Linked DNA regions of Pedobacter ginsengisoli. The main gene of each other region encodes a partner of the protein of the gene in region 2 in a complex. Links are inferred from orthologs where the notes say so. Each region holds a gene or a part of one and is shown on either strand. Other genes may lie near its edges.

Region 1 (12,027 bases), 3.8 Mb from region 2 along the record:
TACAAGCCCAGGCCGTAACAGGCTCAAAATCATTAAGTATCAGGTTATAATCTTTAAGGGGTATACGGCGCATATCTTTAACAAAGCGCGGAAGATTCATCTCCTTCCAGGTTTCGTAATGATTTACACCACCTTTTTTGCCAAAGATAAAGCTAAAGCCATGAAGCTGATATTTCACCTCCTGTGTTAGTTTAACATCGGCCTGTGTACCGCTAATTAAAAGATCAACATCTCCATATTGCTGCAGCAATGGCACAATTTCTCTTGCCCGGCTAATGTGTCCATTGCCCGTTCCCTGAATGGCGTAAAGTATCTTCATCCGCACCGAATATCTGTAAATTTTACGCGCTAGGCAATTTCTAATTTAATCTTTTGTAATAAAGTATTAATATCCAATTTGCTGTGAAGATCTTCACTATCGGATAAAACACCTTCTTCTGCCTCATCCTTTTCAAAGTCCTTTTGATCGTACTTAAAAATCTTCCAGCTTTTATCGTAGTATTCCAGCGCAGTTAAGTTTTCAACCCAGTCGCCACTATTCAGATAAGTTACTTCCCCTTCCTCTGTCGTAATGGTTCGCATTTCAGGCTGATGAATGTGTCCGCAAACAACATATTCGTATCCCTTCTCTACTGCCAGTTCCGCAGCGGTATATTCAAATTTATTAATGAATTTAACGGCATCTTTAAACTTGGCCTTTATCTTTTTGGAGAAACTCATTTTCTCTCTTCCAACAGATGCCAGACACCAATTCACTAAACTGTTTATCAGGATCAGTGTATCATAGCCCACCGCCCCCAGTTTGGCCAGCCATTTAGAGTGCTGCATGGTTACGTCGAAAACATCACCATGAAAGAACCATGCCTTTTTTCCGTCAACCTCAAGAATCAGTTTATTTTGAAGGTGAAATGCCCCTAAATGTATGTCAGCAAATTTTCTTAAAAGCTCATCGTGGTTTCCGGTTAAATAATAAACGGGAACACCTTCAGCAACAAATTTCATTAATTTGCGAACAACCTTCATGTGGGTTTCAGGCCAGTACCTTTTACTAAACTGCCATATGTCAATAATATCGCCGTTCAGGACCAGCATTTTAGGTTTAATGCTTTTAAGGTATTTTAACAATTCCTTAGCATGACAGCCATACGTTCCAAGATGAACGTCGGAAATTACTGCTATTTCAACTTCTCTTTTAGATATCATCTTCCTCCATTGTTAATTCGTATGGGCTAAAAAAGAAAGCAACAATAGCAATTACACATACAATTAAAAACAATTCCAGCATGGGATATTAGTTTATTGCACAAATTTACAACACATAGATTAACAAGCTGTTAAGAGAATATTATGATTAATGGGAGGGCTAATAAAAAAGGCCGCCACTTTTTAAGGTAACGGCCTGTGTAAATTTTACAAACAACTATTATTTAGTCGCCTTTTTCTTTTTTCTATCGTCGTAGAATGCGAAGCCAAGACCCGCTACCAGAAGAATGGAACCGGCTAAAGAGATTTTTTCGCCCAGATAATATGAAGTTGGCTCAAACTTAAACTCAACTTTGTGGTTACCGGCTTCGAGCTGTGCGGCACGAAGCACATAATCTGCTCTGAAATATGGTTTCTTTACCCCATCTACATACATATTCCATCCTTTGTCGTAATAAATTTCAGAGAATACAGCGATGATGTCACGCGGAGCGCTATAAGAGTAAATCATATGATCAGGACTATAGCTATCTAGCTTAATTGATGCTGATGGATCTGCACCAACATTTTTAGAATTGAGCTGGTCTTTATACCTGATATCAACAATGGCTTCTTTTTTAGGGTCGAAGCTACTGATTGCTTTCATTTCCTCATCAGCATCTTTAACAAACTGAACGTTCTGAACAATCCAAGCATTTCCTGCAGCAGTAGCATTGTTTTTCATCTGATAAGAACCTGTTTTAGGATCTTGGGTGATGATATATTTGGTGTTCAGCATATCCAATACATCCTGATTGATGCTTTTGGTAAGCTGGTTGTCTATCAGTTCCTGATACCTTTTCAATTTTGCAGCATGATACCCCCCGATGGTTTTATGAAAAGCAGAAGTGCTTGCATCAGAGAAGGTGTTAATGGTTAAATCCATTACCCTAAAATCAGGATCTTTATCTGAAGAGATGAAGGTATCCACTTCACGTTGCTGGAAATGATTATCTAAATCAGTTTTGCTTGCGAAATTATTGTTATTCAAATAACGGCGATCAACCTGCCACATATCAATCATAATTGCGAATCCCAACAGGATAAATGCAAGCTGCATATTGATCTTTTTGGTAATAAGTGCCCATACCAAAGCGTAGCCGACAGCGATAAACAAGAATGAACGGATTGCATCAGCACGTGCGATATCGGCTCTATCAGAGATCAGCGCGCTAGCTATATTTTGTGCAACCCCGGCATTATTTTGAAGCATTTGTGTAAGCGCCTGCACCATTAACTGATGGTTAGCTGTAGTAAAACTAAACAGGGCTGTAGGCATAATGGCTACAATTAGTGCAAAACCACCTGTAATTCCGCCTGCAATTGTTAGTTTCTTAACAAGCGTTTTTTGATCGTAGGTACCTTCCTGAGCTTCTTTAATGGCAAGAAATGCCAAAACAGGAACCATTAAACCAACAAGTGCTAAAATAGATTCAACTGCCCTAAACTTATTATATAGTGGGAAGTACTCAAAGAAAAGATCAGAGATCATTGGAAAATTCTTTCCAAATGACAGGAACATGAAAAGAATGGTAGTACCAAGGATCCACCATTTTAACCTGCTTCTTACAATCAATAAACCAAATACAAACAGGAAACATACGATGGCGCCGAAATAATAGGGCCCTGATGTTCCCGGTTTTTCGCCCCAGTATTGTTGCAAACCAATTTGTCCTGCCAACTGGCCTATTGCCTGTGTAGGATCGCCTCCGGTGATACTTTGCAAAGCTTTATAAGTATGGCTCTCGGGCTTTACCAAAGCATCTATACTTGTTGCCCCACCATAAAGATCCGGGATAAGGAAAGTAAAACTTTCTCCAATACCCTGGCTCCAGCCGTAAGCGTATTCTTTTGACAAGCCATTTTTCTCTTCTGCCGCATCGGTAGTTAAGTTAGATTTGCCTCTGTTAGATTCTTTACCATACTCGTAGGTTGTCCACAGTTTACCTGTATTAACCATAAATGCAACCAGCATACCAACTGCTAAAAAGCCTAAGGCTTTACCAAATTCGGCAAGTTTTTTTGCCTTAAATGCATGATAAACCTCTATCCCAATAAATATCAGTAAAGCGATCATCAGGTAATAGGTCATTTGAATGTGGTTTGACCTGATTTCGAGCGCAAGAAATAAAGCTGTTAAGCTTGCCCCTATCCAGTATTTACCCCTGAGGGTTAAAATTACACTGGCAATTATTGGTGCGCAAAATGCAATTGCAAGTGCTTTATTGCTATGCCCCGCCGCAATAATGATAAAATTATATGATGTAAAGGCAAAAGCAATTGCTCCTGCAGCGGCCAGCCAGGGATTGATCCGCAACACAATAAACAGGAAATAAGCACCAACAAGGTACAATAAAACCGAATCTACCGGGTCAGGAAAAATAGTTTTAACAAGAGAGATTACATAAGTTGCTCCATTATAGGGATGCTGTACCCAAATCTGGTATGCAGGCATACCGCCAAAAATCTGGTTAGTCCACAACGGACCTTTACCATCTTTTTCTTTGTAGTGCATGATTTCGGTAGCGGTTGCTTTCGCTCCTAATACATCTCCCTGAGCGGGTGCCTTACCTTGCAGGACAGGACTGAAATAGACAAAACAGATGATTATAAAAAATCCAATAATGGCCAGGTGTATGCCATTTGCTTTTAACCAATTATTCATTAAGGTTTGTTTATGATTTAAACTAACCCCAAACTTAGATAAAAAATCCTTTTTAAAAAAAATAAAAAACTGGTAAAAGCGCCGTTATTTTACCTCCTCATAATCAACGAAATCGCCCAGTTTATCTGAATTCCCTTTCTTTTCACGAGGCGGCATGTACTCGATTGAGATATCACCTTCGGGTCTTGAATAACGCTGATTATTATACTGGCCTGATTGGTTTGCAGCTTGCTGCTGAACCTTACTAAACATACTTTTTAGTACCACCGGAAAAATTAACCGGAAGATGATCCGGATAATATATATTACCAGCATAGATATTAATATGAATTTTATAAGTCCCATTTCTTTAGTTTAATTTACAAATTTAAAATATAGACGCGCTTGCCATACCAATATTACAAGCGCAACCAGATTATTGCAAAGCAATTACAATATACCTTTTTTATTCTTCATCAACAATAGCGGCCACTCGGCCCACCTGTCCGTCTTCAAGCCTAACCTTTATTCCTCTGGAATGATAGGGTGCCGAAGTTAATAAATTGCTTACAATACCCCTTGTTAATGTTCCGCTACGCTGATCCTTTTTCAATATAATATCCACTTCTAAACCCGGATATATATCCTTTCTATTTTTTCCGTCCATTATCTACCAAATCTTTCTTCAAACATTTTTTCCATTGCAAACATCTCATCTCTCAATCTGGCTGCCAGCAGAAAGTCCATATCTTTTGCCGCTTTAGCCATATCCTTTCTGGTTTTATCTATTGATTTTTGCATTTCCGGTTTGGTCATATATTGTACAATAGGATCAGCAGCTATGCTAACCTGATCAACCTCCACATATGCCTTACTTCGCGATGCATTTTCAGAAAAATCCAATACTGATGTTTGCTCAAGTATTGCTTCCTTACTTTTACCTACTGTTTTAGGGACTATACCATTTTCCAGATTATAGGCCACTTGTTTCTCTCTTCGTCTGTTGGTTTCCTCTATAGTTCTTTCCATAGATTCGGTAATTTTATCGGCATACATGATTACCCTACCCCTATCATTACGGGCTGCCCTACCGATGGTTTGAATTAAAGCCCTGTCAGAACGAAGAAAACCTTCTTTATCAGCATCCAATATGGCAACAAAAGAAACTTCGGGCAAATCCAAACCTTCCCTTAATAAGTTAATACCTATCAGCACATCAAATTCACCCAACCTCAGTCCCCTTAAAATCTCTACACGTTCCAGGGTTTTTACTTCTGAATGTATATAACGGCACTTTATATTTAGCCTGTCCATATACTTGGTCAGTTCCTCGGCCATTCTTTTTGTTAGGGTAGTTACCAAAACCCTATCGCCCATTTTAATGGTTTTATCGATTTCGTCGAGCAAATCATCTACCTGGTTAATTGCCGGGCGAACCTCAATCAATGGATCCAGCAATCCTGTAGGGCGAATTACCTGTTCTACATAAACCCCGTCAGATTTTTGCAATTCATAATCGGCAGGAGTAGCACTTACATAAATTGTTTGCGGTGCCAGACGTTCAAATTCATCAAAATTAAGAGGGCGGTTATCCAGTGCAGAAGGTAAACGAAAACCATATTCTACCAGCGACATTTTGCGGGATCTGTCTCCACCATACATGGCTCTAATCTGAGGAACAGTAACATGGCTTTCATCAATCACCATCAAATAATCATCTGGAAAATAGTCCAATAAGCAGAAGGGTCTCATGCCCGGCGCGCGGCCATCAAAAAAACGTGAATAATTTTCAATCCCTGAGCAATAGCCCAGTTCTTTCATCATTTCTATGTCAAAGTTTACCCTTTCTTCCAGTCGTTTTGCTTCCAGTAACTGCCTGTCGTCGATTAACTGATTTTTCCTGATTTCCAGTTCTTCCTGAATACCCCATATTGAAGAGTTAAATCTGTCCTTTGGCGTCACAAACAAATTGGCCGGATAAATTGCCATATCTTCAAGTTTCTCCAGCGTTTTGCCGGTTACGGGATCTATTACGCTAAGTTCTTCAATGTCATCACCAAAGAATGATACGCGATATGCAGTATCCAGATAGGCTGGAAAAATATCCACTGTATCACCTTTTACCCTAAAAGTTCCCCTTTTAAAATCATTTGTGGTACGGGCATATAAAATCTCGACCAGGCTATGTAAAAAAGAGTTACGGGATATCCTTGTTCCAACAGAGAAGCGGAATACTGATCTTGAAAAATCCTCAGGATTACCCATACCATAAATGCAGGAAATGGACGAAACAACAATTACGTCACGACGGCCAGACATCAATGCTGATGTAGTACGCAGCCTTAACTTCTCTATCTCTTCATTTATACTAAGGTCTTTTTCTATATAAGTATTGGTGCTGGGCATAAAAGCCTCTGGCTGGTAATAATCATAGTAAGACACAAAATAATTCACTGCGTTTTCGGGAAAGAATTGCTTAAACTCTCCATACAGCTGTGCTGCCAGTGTTTTATTGTGGCTTAAGATTAAAGTAGGTTTTTGCGTTTGCTGGATTACATTGGCAACGGTAAATGTTTTTCCTGATCCGGTAACCCCCAAAAGGGTTTGGTAATGTTCATTTGCATCAACACCTTGAACAAGCTGCTGAATGGCATTAGGTTGATCTCCAGTAGGTTTATAATCTGAAACAAGTTGAAATTTCATCCGGGGTGTTTATGATTTAAATAGTCAGCGGTAGCATGGTATGAATTTCAAATTTACGAAAAGTTTATGGGGGTATCAAGGCTATAGCAGACACGCCCCCATATCTGCTTCTGCGCACTTTGTCCGGAGCTTCTGTACACCAAATGCGGCAAAAGGTACTTTTCTCCGCAGAAAATATGCGGAAGCCACACGCCAGGCATACATGAGGCAACAACATTTGCTTAAAGCGTTAAAAGGAACAAGCAATTGTTTTAAAGGGCAATTTTGTTTAAATTTATGTATGATATTCGAACTCAGCAAAATAAATTCACATGCCAATGTTTTCATTTCGGAGCTTCGAAATGAGCGTATTCAAAAAGATGCCATGCGTTTCCGCAGAAATATGGAACGTATAGGTGAGTTTTTTGCTTATGAAATCAGCAAAACGCTTGAGTATGAAAAAACTCAAACTCAAACCCCATTAGGCATTGCCCCAAGTGTGCAATTGCTGCAGCAGCCGGTTCTGGCAACTATTTTACGTGCAGGGCTTCCGTTGCATCAGGGCTTATTGAATGTTTTTGATCAGGCTGATGCTGCCTTTATTGCTGCATACCGAAGAACCCATAAAAGCGGAAGTTTTGAGATACAGATGGAACATATTTCATCTCCTGATTTAACAGACAAAACAGTGATCGTAGCTGATCCGATGCTGGCAACAGGTTTAACAATGGTACTTTGCTGCAAGGAATTAATACGAAGGTATCAAATCAAAGAACTACATATTGTTTCGGTAATTGCAAGTACTGAAGGTGTTAGACATGTAAGAGCAAATTTACCTAAAGCGAGGTTATGGCTGGGGGCTATTGACGAAGAAATGACCAGTAAAGCGTATATTGTGCCCGGATTAGGCGATGCCGGAGATTTGGCATACGGACTTAAGCAGTAAGGCGTTTTTACCATGATTAAACATATCTTTTTCGATTTAGACCACACCATTTGGGACTTTGACAGAAATGCTGAAGAAACTTTGCATGAACTTTATACCCATTATGAGCTTCAGAAACTTGGATTGACTTCTGCTGAAGATTTCATAACTACCTATACCGAAAACAACCATCTGCTTTGGGCCCAGTATCATGTTGGCAGCATTACTAAAGAGACACTAAGATCTGAACGTTTTAAAAAAACCTTTATCCAGCTTGGGATATCGCCTGAACTTGTGCCGCAGCAATTTGAAGAAGATTATGTGAGCTTAACCCCTACCCGAACCAATTTATTTGAAGGATCGGAAAAGGTATTGGCTTATCTGCAAAAAAAATATGCACTGCATATCATTTCTAATGGCTTTAAAGAAAGTACCCTGACTAAAATGGATCGCTCGGGCTTAAATCCGTACTTTAAGAATGTGATCATTTCTGAAGACGTGGGTGTTAATAAACCGGATAAAGCTATTTTTGAATATGCACTTGGTAAAGCCGGAGCAGAAAAACATGAATCTGTTATGATTGGTGATAGTGTTGAAGCGGACATTCGCGGAGCTCAGGGATATGGAATTAAAGCCATTTATTTTAATCCTTTAAATAAAGAAAAACCAGAAGATGTGGAATGGCAAATTACACATCTTGAAGAATTGCTATTGCATTTTTAATATCTAAATAAGTAAACTCCAAAAAATATTCAATGAAAAAACTCCTTTACATCTGCCTATTAGCATTAGGTTTTTCGGCTTGTCAGACCAGCCCTAAAGAAACTCAGAATATTGTAACACCTACGCCAAATGGTGTTCCGTCAGCACAATCTGCCGCCCCATCTGGCCCTGCTCAACAAAATGCAACTGCTGGTGAGCGGCCAGCAAATAATCCTGCACACGGACAACCTTTTCATGATTGTTCAATTCCGGTAGGTGCTCCACTTAATGCAAAAAATACGACTGCGCCTGCCAGCCAGGCTCCGGTTGCTGCACCTGCACCACAGCAAGTACCTGCAGGCAATAAAGAAGTAAAACTAAATCCACCACATGGACAACCCGGACACGACTGCAAAGTGTCGGTTGGCGCACCTTTATCCTAATATAATAACCAGAGACTAAGCGTGAAGATTCCAAGCATTAAAGGTTTTGATCAGCAAACCCTTGAAAAGTATGTGAAAAATACCGGATGGTTAATGCTGGCACGAGTAGGTAGCATGGCTATTAAAATTCTGGTGGCAATTGCTTTAACCCATTACTTAAGCAAAAGTGATATTGGAATACTTAACTATCCCGTAGCTTTTGTTACTTTTTTTACAGCTGCCGCTGCCTTAGGGGTTGATGGATTTGTAACCAGAGAGTTATTGCGCTACCCGGAAAAGAAGGACCAATTACTTGGCACGGCATTCATTTTAAAGGTTACCGGGGGGTTAATTATTCTTCCAATTATCTACGCAACCTACACTATAGTTAATAACTATAAAGTTATAGAAACTCCATTGATTTTTGTTATGACAGTCGGTTTTACCGGATTAATCCAATCATTCAACATCATAGATAGTCACTTTCAATCCAAAACGCAGGGTAAATATATTATGCGTGTGCAAATTGCAGGCAACCTGCTTTCTGCAGCAATCAAGCTGGCATTGATCATTATTGGCGCAAGTTTGGAATGGTTCGTTTTTGCACTTTTATTAGATGCTGTATTATTGGCAACCGGTTATTTATTTATTTATCAAAACAATGGAGAGTCAATCCTTAAATGGACATTTAAAACTGACATTGCCAAATTTCTTTTAAAAAACTCATGGCCTTTAGCGTTCTCAGCTATCCTTGTTTCTATTTATCTGAACATTGATAAGCTGATGATTGAGTATTATAAGGGGGCGGGAGATCTGGGGGTATACGCCAATGCCGTTCAGCTGGCTGAGGCATGGTACTTTATTCCCGTTGCCATTACTGCATCGGTATTTCCGGCCATTATGAATGCCCGACGAGATGATCCTGAGCGGTATCAGAGGAGGATGCAAAACATGTACGATTTAATGGTTTGGATTAGTATGGCCCTGGCAATAGTTATTACCATTAGCGCCCCGCTTATTTTCAGGATTTTATTTACTGAAGAGTTTTATGATGGTGCGCATGTATTATCTATAAATATCTGGGCAGGGATTTTTGTATTCCTGGGTACCGCAAGCGCCCAGTTTTTAATTGCTGAGGGTTACACAAAACTCTCTATGCTACGTACTGCAATGGGAGCCCTGATTAATATTGTATTAAACATTTTTTGGATCCCTAAATATGGGATTGCAGGAGCAGCTTTTGCCACGCTGGTTGCTTATGCCTGTTCCACATTTTGGATTTTACTTATTCCTAAAACAAGGCAGCAAGGTGTAATGATGCTTAAGTCGCTATTCTTAATTACATTATATCAGAAATTAAAAGGCTCAACAGACTAACCAGGATAGGCGCTACATAAATTTTAATATTAATATATTAGCGCTTTGCAATTAACGTTTTAACTTTACCACAAAATCATAACATATTAAAAATGTCCTTAAGAAAGGTAATAAGATCAATTGTATATAAGCCCAAAAACATACTGGAGCTCATTCAGCTTAAAGCTAAAATAAAAAACAGCACCGGAAAACTCCAGATTATTATTGGGGCACATACAACTGACTATAAAGATTGGCTACCGACAAATATTGAGAACCTTAATTTGTTAGAGATTGATTCGTTCGATAATTTGTTTGGAGATAAAAAAGCTGACCGCTTTTTGGCTGAACATGTTTTTGAGCACATTAGCTATGACGATGCAATAATTGCTTTAAAAAACTGCAACAAATACCTTAAAAAAGGCGGGGTAGTTAGAATTGCTGTTCCGGATGGTTTTCATCCCAATCCTGATTATATAAACATGGTGAAACCGGGTGGACACGGTGAGGGCGCTCATGATCATAAACTATTGTATGATTATAAAACGCTCTCTAAAGCGTTTGAAGAATCTGGTTATCGTGTAAATCTTTTAGAATATTATGACGAGAATGGTCAGTTCCATTTTAATGAGTGGGACAGTAAAGACGGGCACGTGATCAGATCTAAAAGGTATGATAAACGTTTTAATGAACCTTTGGGTTATTCATCGTTAATTGTTGAAGGTATAAAAGATTAGATTTATGCAAACCTTTGCTCCAATAGCATTATTTGTTTACAATCGTCCTGAACATACTGCGCGAACCATTAAGTTTTTACAACAGAATGAACTGGCTGCCGAAAGCCGGTTGTTTGTATTTTCTGATGGATTTAAATCCGATGCGGACGAAAAAAATGTGCTTGAAGTAAGGGATCTGCTTAAAAACATTGAGGGGTTTAAATCTGTTGAAATTGTAGAGTGCAAGGAAAATATGGGACTTGCCAAATCAATTATTATTGGGGTAAGTAAACTTATAAAAGACTACAAGCAAGTAATTGTTTTTGAAGATGACCTGATCACCTCTCCTTATACCTTAACCTATTTTAATGAAGCTTTAAACCGCTACAGGGATGAAAGCAAGGTAATGCATATTGGCGCTTACATGTATAATTTAAAGGGCGCTGATTTGCCGGAAACATTCTTTTATCGCGCTGCGACAAGCTGGGGATGGGCAACATGGGAAAGGGCCTGGCAACATTTTGAGCCAAACATAGATACATTGATGGCTAAGTTTGACAAATCTGCAAAAAGCGCCTTTTCTATTGAGCATACTATGAATTTCTGGAAACAGATGGAGGATTTTAAAAGCGGGAAGAACAATTCATGGGCAATAAGATGGTATGCTTCTATATTTTTAAAAGGAGGGCTAACACTTAACCCCTCACAATCATTAGTGAACAATATAGGCCATGACGGCTCAGGCATACATTCGGGTATTAACGACATTTACAATGTGATCATCAACCCGAAACCTATTAGCTATTTCCCCTCTTCAATAGCAGAAAACCCTGCGGCATATATGGCCATTAAGGGTTTCCTTCAAAATAGAAAAGGAAACTTATGGGACCGATTTAAACGTTACGTAATACAACGATTGAAATAAAAACTACGGCTTTCTGGCCTCTAAAATAATGTAAGGCGAAAGCTGTTTGGAGTTGAAAGGAAATATTTTGGTAAATACTTTACCTGCCAGCCACATCGATTTTTTTAGCAACCTTACTCCTGCCGATTTTTGCTGTTCGTTTTCAAGCCACAAACTAAAATGGCCATAGTATCTGGATTGCACTATATTTAAACCTGCCTGCTTACATATGCTTTCGAGCAGTTTTGGATCCATGCAATCAATATTGTGTTTGTCGTAATTCTCCCTGTCAAAGTTTTTTTGAAACCAGCCATTTAAGGCTCTAAAGTTCGGAAGTGTAATGAACAGGGTACCTCCCGGTTTTACAAAATTGATATGCCTGTTAATGATGTCGGCCGTATCGTTAAAATGCTCTATAAGCCCACAAGATAAAA
Region 2 (12,069 bases):
AAAAGAGGTGATATTTGTCTACCTCCAGATCCACATATATCACAAGCAACCGAATCGTCGTACTCAGTACCACACTGTTCTCCCGTTGGTCCAAATTGCTTTATCGGCCAAAAATGAAAAAGTTTCGAATCCTTGAGTTCCTGATCAGAATAAGCTCTCTTTATAGTAGTATAGGAAAACATGATACCTTTAAGATTACTACTTACGTACTCATCAACCTTACGTAATTCCTCAAAAACAGGGTCTTGTCGAGTGGTTTTAATTATATAGACGGCACCATTAAACAATGCTTTATTAGGCTTCGACAACAAATCGTAATACCTTTCATAGACCCTAAATTCGAATATTTCTTTCATCTGCCTATTTGTTTATAAACCTTCTGCATTAAAATCTACAAATACAACTTCCGGATGAGGCTGTTATGCATCGTTCAAAATTATCAAGATTCCCATTATCAAATATGATTATGACTTTCATTACTATAACTGTCCAATACTTTTGTTGACAAATGGAATATAAAGACGACATTTTTTACCTAGGGTTGAAGTCTACAGAACAACGGATAACTATTCTAGTATTTCTACTACCCTTCCTTCTCCTAAAAATTTAGAGCCTTCGCCAAAGAAAAATACTTTTCCAACACCAAAGTCATCACCGAGATACTTCCTGTTTAAAAATAATATTTCAACATTTCCTTCCTCCCCAGGATGAAATTCTTTTCGGTCTATCAGTTTAATCCTGCCTGAAGTTTTCATTTCATCTATAAAATTGAATAAAGGCCTATACCCAGTAAAGAATGGTGTATGACGACCACTTTTATAAAGTTTTATTTGTGCATTTACCTTAACCATGGACTAAGATTTAAAGGTTTAACTTTTAGCAAATGTAATTGATTGGCAGGAATTGAAATAGCTCTCATTCCATCAGCTCCAAATTTAGTAGCCTCTTTCATAACACTGGCCAGAACATTTGCTTTAATAACTGTATTAGGTATTTTATCTAGACCAAAGTTATACTTTCCGTACTGAGCAGCTTCCTCAATTGTTGGTGCAAATAATTTACCTGATGTTCAGCAATATCATTAAGCTCATCCTGAGATACAGCTCGATAAATTGAACACGCTATACAAAGAAGAGTAAAATTGAAAAAGAGAACCATTAATAAGCTAAGTCAAATTAGCTTATCAAAAAAGTTGTTTTATTGTAAGCAGTTTGACAAGTTGATTGCGGAACGAAAAACCGGAAATCTGGAGGAACTTGCAAAAAAATCGACATCACAACTTCGCTTGCTGCCGACATCATAGATCATATGACCCGTGAATTGAACTGCCCCATTGAGTATAGTGATGAATACCAATCTTATTACTATCAGAATAAAGGTAAGCTTATCCTTGGTTTTTTGCCTGAGTAAATTGAAATAAATTTCGTTAAAACACTTATTTCTAAAAAAATAAATAAAAAAATTTCTTTGATTCCAGCCAACTGACCGCATTTTTGAGCCTTTTTAACAGGGGGGTCCGGGACCCCCTGGGACTGCCATAATATTTCTTTTATGTTTTACTTTGAATCTGAAATGATTTGGATTGTTATAAGCGTTGTACTGACGCCTGATTTGGTCTGGTTCAACTAGCTTAAATAAACGACTTTCAGACGACTATTTAACGACTTTGAAACGACTCTGAACGACCCTTATCATCTTAACCGCTTTTTAGGGTGATCTAAAAGGAGCCAAAAAAGCGTAGTTGTAATAGAGCACAATAAGATAATTAACTAAATATTTAACACTTAAAATTAAAAAACAATGGCAAAAATGAAAAAAGGGATCTTAGGCGCAATATCTGGTAAGATAGGCCCTGTAATTGGAGGAATATGGAAAGGTATTCCTTATTTACGTCAACTTCCAAAGAAAAAAACCAAGAAAACAAAGAGCCCTGCTCAAATAGAAAGCAGGCAAAAGTTAAGGTTCATGAATGAACTGCTGGTACCTTTCCACCCTTATGTTTCAATCGGCTTTATGCATCATGCAGAGCATAGAACAGAGATTAGTGCAGCTTTTTCTGAGAATTATCATAAGGCCGTTATTGGTTCATATCCAAATTACATGGTAGCTTACCATGAATTTGTAATCAGCAAAGGCAATTTACCGATGGTTGAAGATGTAACAATGGAGCTGCAGGCTCCCGACGTTTTAAAGCTTAACTGGTCTAAGAACGACATTAAAAATACATCTTTTGATGATCAGGTTATGCTGGTAATTTATTGCCCTGAACTGCATAAAACAGATGGTTTTTCTGGAGGTGTAAAGCGCACCGAGAAACAGTGTACTTTTAAATTTAACCCTGGAATGGCAGGCAAAAGGCTTGAAGTTTATGTAAGTATTAGTTCTTTAAACAGGAAGAAAATAGGAAACAGCAAGTACCTGGGAAGTATCCAGTAAAATAATTAAACTACATTTATGCTAATTGATTTATCAGAAAGCGTAAATGTAGTTTATGCTTTGTAACAATATATACCTCAGCTGCTCAATATTTGATAACTTCGTAATCATGTCTAATCTATATATTATAGCAGGATGCAATGGTGCAGGTAAAACCACTGCTAGTTATACCATATTGCCAGAAATACTGAACTGTAAAGAATTCGTGAATGCTGATATAATATAGCAGCTGGTATTTCACCTTTCAATCCGGAGGGAGTGGCTTTTGAAGCAGGTAGAATAATGTTAGGACGCATCCAGGAATTAATGAATGAAGGTGCTGATTTTGCGTTTGAAACCACATTATCAACAAGAAGTTACATTACAATGGTTAAGAAAGCACAAGAAAAGGGCTATGAAGTAAGCTTGCTTTATTTTTGGTTAAGCTCCCCCTCAGATGGCAATACAACGGGTAGCAAAACGCGTAAGTAATGGAGGACATAATATACCCGAAGATGTAATTAAAAGAAGATATTACCGTGGAATTAAAAACCTATTAAAATTGTATATGCCAATTTGTAATGAGTGGACTTTGGTTGATAATATGGATTTAATGCCTGAAGTTATTGCTAAAAGCGACAGCTTTGGAAAAACAGTTTTTAATAACGATATTTGGGATAGAATAATAAAGCAAGGCCATGAAAAATATTGATCATATAATTCAGGACTCTACATTCACTGAAAAGGTAATGATAGGACTTAACAAGGCGCTTCGTAAACTTGCTGAATCTTCAGCGGCCAACAACGAAAACTTGATAGTTGGCGATAAAGATGGAAATGTTAAATCTGTTCCCGCCAAGGAGCTGTTGAAAACACTGTCTAAGTAAAATTCGAATTGGAAACAGTACCAGATACTTTTTGAAACAACTCCTAAAAAATGTAGCTTTGTAACCTAAAAAGATTATATCTTAAGTATTATACCCTCAAAGCAGAACAGGAACGGATTTTGGATTATTTAGCAGGTTTAAACCCCCAACAACGCGCAGCAGTAGAAAACACACAAGGCCCGGCAATGATTGTTGCAGGTGCTGGCTCCGGTAAAACGCGTGTAATTACATATAGAGTAGCCCATCTGATTCAAAAAGGTGTGGATCCATTTAATATTCTTGTACTTACCTTTACCAATAAGGCATCTAAAGACATGCGCGAGAGGATTATGAAAGTAGTTGGTCCGGAAGCTAAAAACATCTGGATGGGTACTTTTCACTCTGTGTTCTCTAAAATATTAAGGGTTGAAGCTGAAAAAATTGGTTATCCGTCGAACTTTACAATTTATGATACTGACGACAGCAAAAGTCTGATCAGATCTATATTGAAAGAGTTGCAGCTTGACGACAAATTGTACAACGCCAACTTTGTTTACAACAGAATCTCATCTGCTAAAAACAACCTGGTTTCTTATTCTGAGTATCTTCAGAGTCCTGAAATTCAGGCCGAAGACATTAGCAATAAACGCCCTTTAATGGGTTCCATTTACGAAACATATACCAAACGGTGCTTTAAAGCCGGGGCAATGGATTTTGATGATTTACTTTTCAAAACCAATGTTTTGCTTAAAAACCATCCGGATGTATTAAATAAATACCAGCAGAAATTTAAATACCTGATGGTTGATGAGTACCAGGATACCAACTTTTCGCAATATACGATTGTAAAAAAACTGGCTGCTGCGTACCAAAACATATGTGTTGTGGGTGATGATGCACAAAGTATTTATGCTTTTAGGGGTGCAAATATCCAGAACATATTAAACTTTGAGCGCGATTATCCTGATTTGCAGGTGTATAAATTAGAGCAGAACTACCGCTCTACCCAAAACATTGTTGAAGTTGCAAACAGCATCATTGCAAATAACAAAAACCAGCTTGAAAAGAACGTTTTCTCTGATAATGAGGCTGGCGACAGGATTAAAGTTCAACGTGCGTTTACAGACAATGAGGAAGGTAAATTAGTTGCCGAAGCCATTGTTCAGGACCGTAGTTCGAATGGACTTAAATTTAACGATTTTGCCATTTTATATAGAACAAATGCCCAATCAAGGGCTATGGAGGAGGCTTTAAGAAAACTTAATATTCCTTATAAAATATACGGAGGCCTCTCCTTCTATCAGCGTAAAGAGATAAAAGATTTAATTGCTTACTTCCGCTTAACCTTTAATCCGAGTGATGAGGAGGCTATAAAAAGGGTAATCAATTACCCTCGCCGTGGACTTGGAGATACTACCGTTGAAAAGATCATAGTTGCTGCCGATAAGCATGACATCACCATGTGGCAGGTAATATGCAATCCGCAACAATATATAGAAGGAAGGATAGCAAATCAGTTGAATGATTTTGCAATGCTGATACAAAGCTTTGCTGCAGAGTCTAAAAAACTGGATGCTTACGAAACCGCACTCTATATTGCACAACACTCTGGCATATTAAAAGAATTACATACCGACGATAGTATTGAAGGCCGTAGCCGATACGAAAACATTCAGGAGTTACTAAATGGTATAAAAGAATTTGCTGAACGTGAGGATATTGAGGACAGGAGTCTTGCAATTTTTATGCAGGATATTGCTTTATTAACCAACGACGACAGACAGGATGAAAAAGATAAAGATACGGTTTCGTTAATGACCATCCACTCTGCAAAAGGACTGGAGTTTAAAAACGTATTCGTTGTTGGCTTGGAAGAGAACCTTTTCCCATCACAAATGAGTCTGAACTCGCGTACTGATCTGGAGGAAGAACGTCGCTTATTTTATGTGGCTATAACAAGGGCCGAGAAAAAGCTGACTTTAACATATGCTACTTCAAGATACCGCTGGGGAACTTTAACAAACTGTGAACCAAGCAGGTTCATTAATGAAATTAATGCCCGTTATTTAGAAATTGAGGTTGTAAAACCTGCCAAAAGCAATTTAGGACAGGATAGTTTTGATAACGAACGCAGAAGCTGGACACAGCAAAGGGATAGCTTTAGCAAACCAAAACCTGCGATGACAAGTTCGTCGGGCACTGCAACAGGAACAAGCTCTCCTGCTGCCCGTCCAAAAACCACTTCATTGCTTCCAAAGGCTCACGTACCAACTCCTGGTTTTGCTCCGGATGCTGCTAATTTGTTCCAAAATGGCATGGAAGTAGAGCATGAGAAGTTTGGTTTTGGTAAAATTGTTAATTTAGAAGGCACTTTACCTGATGTAAAAGCTACTGTATTTTTTCAGGGACTGGGTAATAAGCAGTTATTATTAAAATTTGCTAAATTGCGAATTGTTAAATAAGATATATATTTGCTATATCTGCATTAACTTAAGCAGGATCATAACGCTTATAAATAATCACTAACTAGAATTATATAAAAAATAGAAATTTAGCCGTTATTCCTGAACGACTACTTCATAGAAATAAATTAAATGAATTTCGACTATAATACCACAAGAAACGAATTAATTCTGGCCGAATATGGCCGTAATGTACAGAACATGGTTAAGTACATTATAGAATTACCCGATCGTGAAGAACGTAATAAATATGCTCAGGCGGTAATTGACCTAATGGGATTCTTAAATCCTCATTTACGGGATGTTGCCGATTTTAAACATAAACTTTGGGACCATTTACATATTATATCAGGTTATAAGATAGATGTAGATAGCCCTTACCCTAAGCCTACCCCTGAAGCGGCTTTAATAAAACCTAATCATATTGGGTATCCTCAGCAAAAAATAAAATACAAACATTACGGCAAAACCGTTGAAGTAATGATTGAAAAAGCTAAAGCTGTTGATGAACCGGAACGCAGAGCTGCAATGGTACAAGGTATAGCAAATTTCATGAAAATGGCTTACGTTACCTGGAATAAAGATAGCGTAGCTGATGAAACAATCTTCAAAAATTTACGTGAACTATCTGGCGGTCAGCTTCAATTAGACGACAATATTAACTTAAATAAGGTTGAATTTAAACCTGTTGTAAGCAGACCTTCTAATAACAACAACCGAAATAGAAATAACAAAGGCCGACAAAATAACAACAACCGTCAGCAACGTAATAATAATCCTAAACAAAGACATTAATCCTTACCGATTTTAAAATTTAGATCCTTAACAGTAGTATGAACGCATTCGAAATAATTGGTGGAAAGAAGTTAAAGGGTGAAATTCATCCTCAGGGAGCAAAAAATGAGGCTTTACAGATCATTGCTGCTGTTTTATTAACAGATCAGAAAATAACCATCAGCAATATCCCAGACATTAAGGATGTAAACAAACTTATTGAATTGTTAGGCGACCTGGGTGTTAGTATAGAGCGTTTATCTAAAGATACTTACACTTTTGAAGCTAAAAATATTGATCTTAACTTCTTTTTATCTGATACTTTTAAAGCTAAAGGTGGCGGTTTAAGAGGCTCTATTATGATAGTAGGCCCGCTTTTGGGACGATTTGGAACTGCTGCAATCCCTAAACCGGGTGGCGATAAAATAGGCAGAAGAAGGCTAGACACCCACTTTTTAGGCTTTGAAAAATTAGGCGCTAAATTTATTTACGACTCTAAAAAAGAGTTTTTTAACGTTGATGCAACAAACCTTAAAGGGGCATATATACTATTAGATGAGGCTTCTGTAACGGGTACAGCTAATATTGTTATGGCAGCTGTACTTGCTAAAGGTACTACAACCATTTATAATGCTGCATGCGAACCGTACTTGCAACAATTATGCAAGATGCTAAACCGTATGGGTGCAAAAATTACCGGTGTAGGTTCTAATCTTCTTACTATTGAAGGAGTTGAAAAACTTGGTGGTACTGAACACAGAATGCTTCCTGATATGATTGAAATAGGTTCATTCATAGGTTTGGCAGCAATGACTGAGTCTGAAATTACCATTAAAAACGTATGCTATTCTGAGCTTGGGGTAATTCCTGATGTATTTAGAAAGCTGGGTATAAAATTTGAATTACGTGGTGATGATATCTATATCCCTTCTCAAAAACATTATGTAATTGAGTCGTTTATAGATGGTTCCATGCTAACCATTGCCGATTCTCCATGGCCGGGCTTTACTCCCGATCTTTTAAGTATTGTGCTGGTTATAGCTACACAAGCCAGAGGAAACGTACTTATTCATCAGAAAATGTTTGAAAGCAGACTATTTTTTGTGGATAAACTGATTGATATGGGTGCTCAGATCATTCTTTGTGACCCACATAGAGCAGCAGTTAATGGTATTGACAAGAAATACAAACTTAGAGGTATCAGCATGACATCTCCAGATATACGTGCAGGGGTTTCTCTACTAATTGCAGCACTATCTGCCGAAGGAAAATCTACAATCTTTAATATCGAACAAATTGAACGTGGTTATCAGGATATTGACATTCGCTTACGTGCATTAGGTGCACAAATTAAGCGTATCGAAGCTTCTGCCCCATCGCATTAAATCATAAATAAAAAAGCCCCAATCGGGGCTTTTTTATTGTATAGTGGTTTTTTGTCTCGGTTGCTTATTTAAGCAGAAATAGCGTTAATTATATCGTATTGAGTGATAATTTCGATCTTACCACCCTCAGTTTCAACCAGTACTGCACTGTTTTCTTTGTTTATTAACGCAGAAATTCTATCAATTGATGTGTTGAGGTCAACAAAAGGAAAACCAGATGACATAATCTCCTGAACCTTAGCCGATTTAAGCGATGGATTTTCCATTAATGCTTTTAAAATATCTCCTTCGGCGAGTTTGCCCACAACCATCTCCTTTTGGGTAACCGGAATCTGCGAAATATTTAACATATGCATCGTATTAATTGCTTCAAGAATGGTTTTTTCGCAATCAATTGTTACAATTTCTGTTTTGTCCTTTTTGTCGATAATTGTAGCAGCAGTAAGCTTTTCGTCTTTTAAAAAGCCTCGCTCCCTCAACCAATCTTCGTTATACATTTTACCCATATACCTGCTGCCATGATCATGAAATATAATCACTACAACATCTTCAGGTTTTAGTTTATCCTTTAATTGTAACAGTCCGGCAACTGCAGAACCAGCTGAATTACCAACAAAAATCCCCTCTTTGCGTGCTATATCACGTGTCATCAGGGCAGCATCTTTATCTGTTACCTTTTCAAAAAGGTCTATGATATCAAAATCTACATTTTTAGGAAGAAAATCTTCTCCAATACCTTCGGTTATGTAAGGATAAACCTCATTTTTATCAAATATTCCAGTTTCCTTATATTTTTTAAAAACCGATCCGTAGGTATCAATACCCCACACCTTAATATTGGGGTTCTGTTCTTTAAGGTATTTTCCGGTACCAGAAATAGTGCCGCCGGTACCAACACCAACTACCAGATGCGTGATCTTTCCTTCAGTTTGTGCCCATATTTCGGGACCAGTTTGCTCATAATGAGCCTGGGAGTTCGATAAATTATCGTACTGATTTGGCTTCCAGGAATTCGGAACCTCACGCTCTAAACGTGTAGATACCGAATAGTAAGACCTTGGATCTTCAGGTTCAACATTAGTTGGACATACAATTACCTCAGCACCAAACGCACGCAAAGCATCTACCTTTTCTTTCGATTGCTTGTCGGTAGTAGTAAAAATACACTTATAGCCCTTAATAATGGCCGCCATGGCCAATCCCATACCGGTATTTCCTGATGTTCCTTCTATAATAGTACCGCCAGGTTTCAGTTTACCACTTTTCTCAGCATCTTCTATCATTTTAACTGCCATACGGTCTTTTATTGAGTTACCTGGGTTGGTTGTCTCAATTTTAGCCAATATAGTAGCAGGAATATCCTTTGTAATGTTATTCAATTTTACCAGTGGAGTATTACCAATGGTTTCTAAAATATTATTGTACCACATGACACAAAAATACAGATTGAAGATTGGAATTTTATTTATAAATAGATATTCATAATTTAATATTGAAATAACGGAATTTATAGAATATTATTTTAATCTAGTACTCCAATAGACTTACAAACAAAGCAATATATAGGTATATAAAAAATTTCATTACAGACCTGGCTGGGCCTAACCACTAAGTTTATACATTTTACCTGGTAAAGAAATCAGAATTCCCTGCATTTCAAGGTTTAACAAATGCATGGCAAGCTTGCTTTGAGGTATTTCTGTTTGCAAAGAAAGCTCATCAATCCTTAAAGAAGATCTTCGTAAAAGATCAACAATTTTCTGTTCCTCATTTGAGAGCCCTATTAATAATTGAGTTTGTTCTGTTTTTTTTGGTTTCACTTCATGCCATCCCATGTAATAAACCAAATCTTTTGCATGATTAATCAGCGCTGCCCTATTCGTTTTAATTAAAAAATTGCAACCTTCAGAGCTTACATCGGTTGTTTTGCCAGGAAAAGCATACACATCGCGGTGATATGAATTTGCAATATCAGCGGTAATTAATGCACCCCCTTTAGCGGTTGCTTCTACTACTATTGTGGCATCGGCAAGCCCTGCAATAATGCGGTTTCGCTTAGGAAAATTCTCCTTATCGGGATTGGTGTGCAGGGAAAATTCTGTTAGCAGACCGCCATTTAATACCATTTTTTGAGCTATTGGCTGATGTAAAGGCGGATAAATCCTATCCAATCCATGTGCAAGCACTCCAACGGTAGGAATATTTTGATATAAGCTTTCTTTATGAACAGCTATATCAATGCCATATGCCAGGCCGCTAACTATAACAACATCATAATCAGCCAAAGTTACAGCCAACTGTTTACACAATTGCCTGCCGTATTCTGTAGCTTTTCTGGTGCCAACAATGCTTATAATCCTACCATGATTAAGATCTGCAGTACCTTTATAATACAACAGCACTGGCGCATCGAAACAGTTTTTTAGCCGTTTAGGATAGTTATCATCAGTATAAAATAAAACATCCACCTTATGCTTTTTAATAAATTTCAATTGCTCTTCGGCAATTTTTAATGCATCATTAGCTAAAATCTGGTCCGCAGTTACAGGTCCTATTCCGGGAATTTGCAATAATTCCTTTCTTGTTGCTTTAAATATAGCCTCTGCTGTACCAAAATGCTCAAGTAAGCTTTTGGCGATTACATGCCCCACACTTTTAATTAATGTGAGGCCTATTTTGTGGATTAAACTCATGGGCTAAATTATATATTAATTTACCTGTTAACCAGCAATTCAAAATATACACCTGTAAATCAGATAATTAAAAACAAACTACAAAAATAGTTTGCAAACTATAAAAATAGTAGTAACTTTAATTAACAACAATATTTAATACATGATGAGAGAACTTACAAAGGCGGAAGAACAGGTAATGCTAATTTTATGGGAAATAAAAGAGGGTTTGGTAAAGGATGTTATAGACAAAATGACCCCACCAAAACCAGCATACAATACAGTATCAACGGTAATCAGAGTATTAGAAGGCAAGGGGTTTATAGATCATAAAGCCGTTGGCAACACTCACATTTACTTCCCAATAATAACTGAAGCCGAATACAAGCACTTTGCATTTGATAAAGTAATGAACAATTACTTCGAAAATTCTTATCAGAGCCTGGTATCCTTCCTTGTAAAAGAGAAAAACATGGACATGGATGAGCTCGACGAATTGATCCAACTTGCCGAAAAACTTAAAAACAAGAAATGATGAACTGGTTGTACTATCTGCTGGAGGCTAATCTATATTTAGCTGCGTTTTACGGCTTCTACCGTTTGCTTTTACATAAGGAAACTTTCTATTCATTAAATAGATACTACCTTATTATTACAAGTATTATAGCTTTTATTATTCCACTTTTGCAGGTAGGATACCTTAATAATTTATTAAACAAGCAACAGGAAGTCAGGGTTTTGTCGGTTCAATTGGCACAAGCAACAGAAAAGACCAGTGCTATTACCCTAAATGAACTGTTGGTATACTGCTACCTCCTTATAGCTTTAACTTTTGCCATAAAAATGGGAATTAGCATCTATAAGATCATTTTACTTTCTATTAATGCTAATAAACAGAGGGCAGGCAGGATTACATATGTAGAACTGGATGAATCTCATGCCGCATTCTCATTCTTTAATCTATTGTTCTTAAACCCGGCTGTACAGGAGAAACACACTGTTCTTAAGCATGAAATGGTGCATATACAGCAGAAACACAGCTTAGACATTATTTTCTTTGAAATTATACAGATAGTATCGTGGTTTAATCCGGTTACTTATTTTATTAAAAAGGAAATTAAGCTGCTGCACGAATACATTGCTGACGACATTACAACAGGTAAGGATATCCAGAAACATCAGTACGCTATGTTTTTGATTCAAAACTCCTTCGGTATTGTGTCTAATCAGCTTACCAATCAAATATTCAATCAATCAATATTAAAAAGGAGAATTAACATGTTAAACAAAGAAAAGTCAACGGGAAGAGCAAGGCTCAAACTCCTGTTTGCATTGCCAATTGCCGGAGGAATGCTCTGTGCATCCACTATGGCGTTCACTAAAGATTATGCGATGATAGACCTGTATCCGGAGAAATACGAGGTCAATCAAACCGTAAAACAGGAAACGCCTAAGAAAAAAGCAAGTGAAGCAAAAGAGTTTAAGACTAAATCAG

What was found.
Region 1: the proteins of CPT03_RS01560 (region 2) and uvrB are in contact, whole or in part, in a crystal structure (PDB 7EGT), measured with the Thermus thermophilus proteins. The link is inferred for Pedobacter ginsengisoli from one-to-one orthologs. Residues at the interface, in WP_096412145.1 of Thermus thermophilus: His654, Arg656, Phe657, Gln666, Asp668, Glu669, Lys680, Arg681, Leu682, Ser683, Lys685, Tyr686, Ala687; in WP_096411307.1 of Thermus thermophilus: Glu23, Leu25, Arg26, Asp27, Gly28, Glu29, Arg30, Phe31, Arg55, Glu326, Asp327, Phe328, Glu379, Ser382, Gln383, His398, Gly400, Arg401.

What each region holds. Positions count from the first base shown.
Region 1 is NZ_CP024091.1:4,173,546-4,185,572, forward strand. Bases 4,072-7,006 are described here. They hold uvrB (excinuclease ABC subunit UvrB), read right to left. Parts: upstream 6,590-7,006; coding sequence 4,553-6,589; downstream 4,072-4,552. Other genes in these bases: CPT03_RS17185 (DUF4834 family protein), read right to left, coding at 4,072-4,252; CPT03_RS17190 (YwbE family protein), read right to left, coding at 4,353-4,553; upp (uracil phosphoribosyltransferase), read left to right, coding at 6,870-7,006. Also shown: CPT03_RS17170 (glycosyltransferase family protein), read right to left, coding at 1-319; CPT03_RS17175 (UDP-2,3-diacylglucosamine diphosphatase), read right to left, coding at 349-1,200; CPT03_RS17180 (YfhO family protein), read right to left, coding at 1,424-3,907; more of CPT03_RS17185, read right to left, coding at 3,992-4,071; more of upp, read left to right, coding at 7,007-7,514; CPT03_RS17205 (YjjG family noncanonical pyrimidine nucleotidase), read left to right, coding at 7,527-8,216; CPT03_RS17210 (hypothetical protein), read left to right, coding at 8,249-8,638; CPT03_RS17215 (flippase), read left to right, coding at 8,660-9,994; CPT03_RS17220 (class I SAM-dependent methyltransferase), read left to right, coding at 10,087-10,710; CPT03_RS17225 (glycosyltransferase), read left to right, coding at 10,715-11,614; CPT03_RS17230 (class I SAM-dependent methyltransferase), read right to left, coding at 11,618-12,027. UniProt on the Escherichia coli protein: The UvrABC repair system catalyzes the recognition and processing of DNA lesions. A damage recognition complex composed of 2 UvrA and 2 UvrB subunits scans DNA for abnormalities.
Region 2 is NZ_CP024091.1:397,573-409,641, reverse strand. The notes cover bases 3,106-6,082. They hold CPT03_RS01560 (ATP-dependent helicase), read left to right. Parts: upstream 3,106-3,421; coding sequence 3,422-5,743; downstream 5,744-6,082. Other genes in these bases: CPT03_RS01555 (DUF4290 domain-containing protein), read left to right, coding at 5,876-6,082; CPT03_RS01565 (hypothetical protein), read left to right, coding at 3,114-3,302; CPT03_RS23020 (hypothetical protein), read left to right, coding at 3,106-3,127. In the rest of the region: CPT03_RS01585 (hypothetical protein), read right to left, coding at 1-356; CPT03_RS01580 (hypothetical protein), read right to left, coding at 567-851; CPT03_RS01575 (DUF6266 family protein), read left to right, coding at 1,810-2,436; CPT03_RS23025 (hypothetical protein), read left to right, coding at 2,719-2,907; more of CPT03_RS23020, read left to right, coding at 2,873-3,105; more of CPT03_RS01555, read left to right, coding at 6,083-6,538; murA (UDP-N-acetylglucosamine 1-carboxyvinyltransferase), read left to right, coding at 6,577-7,902; CPT03_RS01545 (pyridoxal-phosphate dependent enzyme), read right to left, coding at 7,971-9,332; DNA-processing protein DprA, read right to left, coding at 9,504-10,595; CPT03_RS01535 (BlaI/MecI/CopY family transcriptional regulator), read left to right, coding at 10,774-11,109; CPT03_RS01530 (M56 family metallopeptidase), read left to right, coding at 11,106-12,069. UniProt on the Escherichia coli protein: A helicase with DNA-dependent ATPase activity. Unwinds DNA duplexes with 3'-5' polarity. Translocates on single-stranded DNA with 3'-5' polarity. Initiates unwinding more efficiently from a nicked substrate than double-stranded DNA.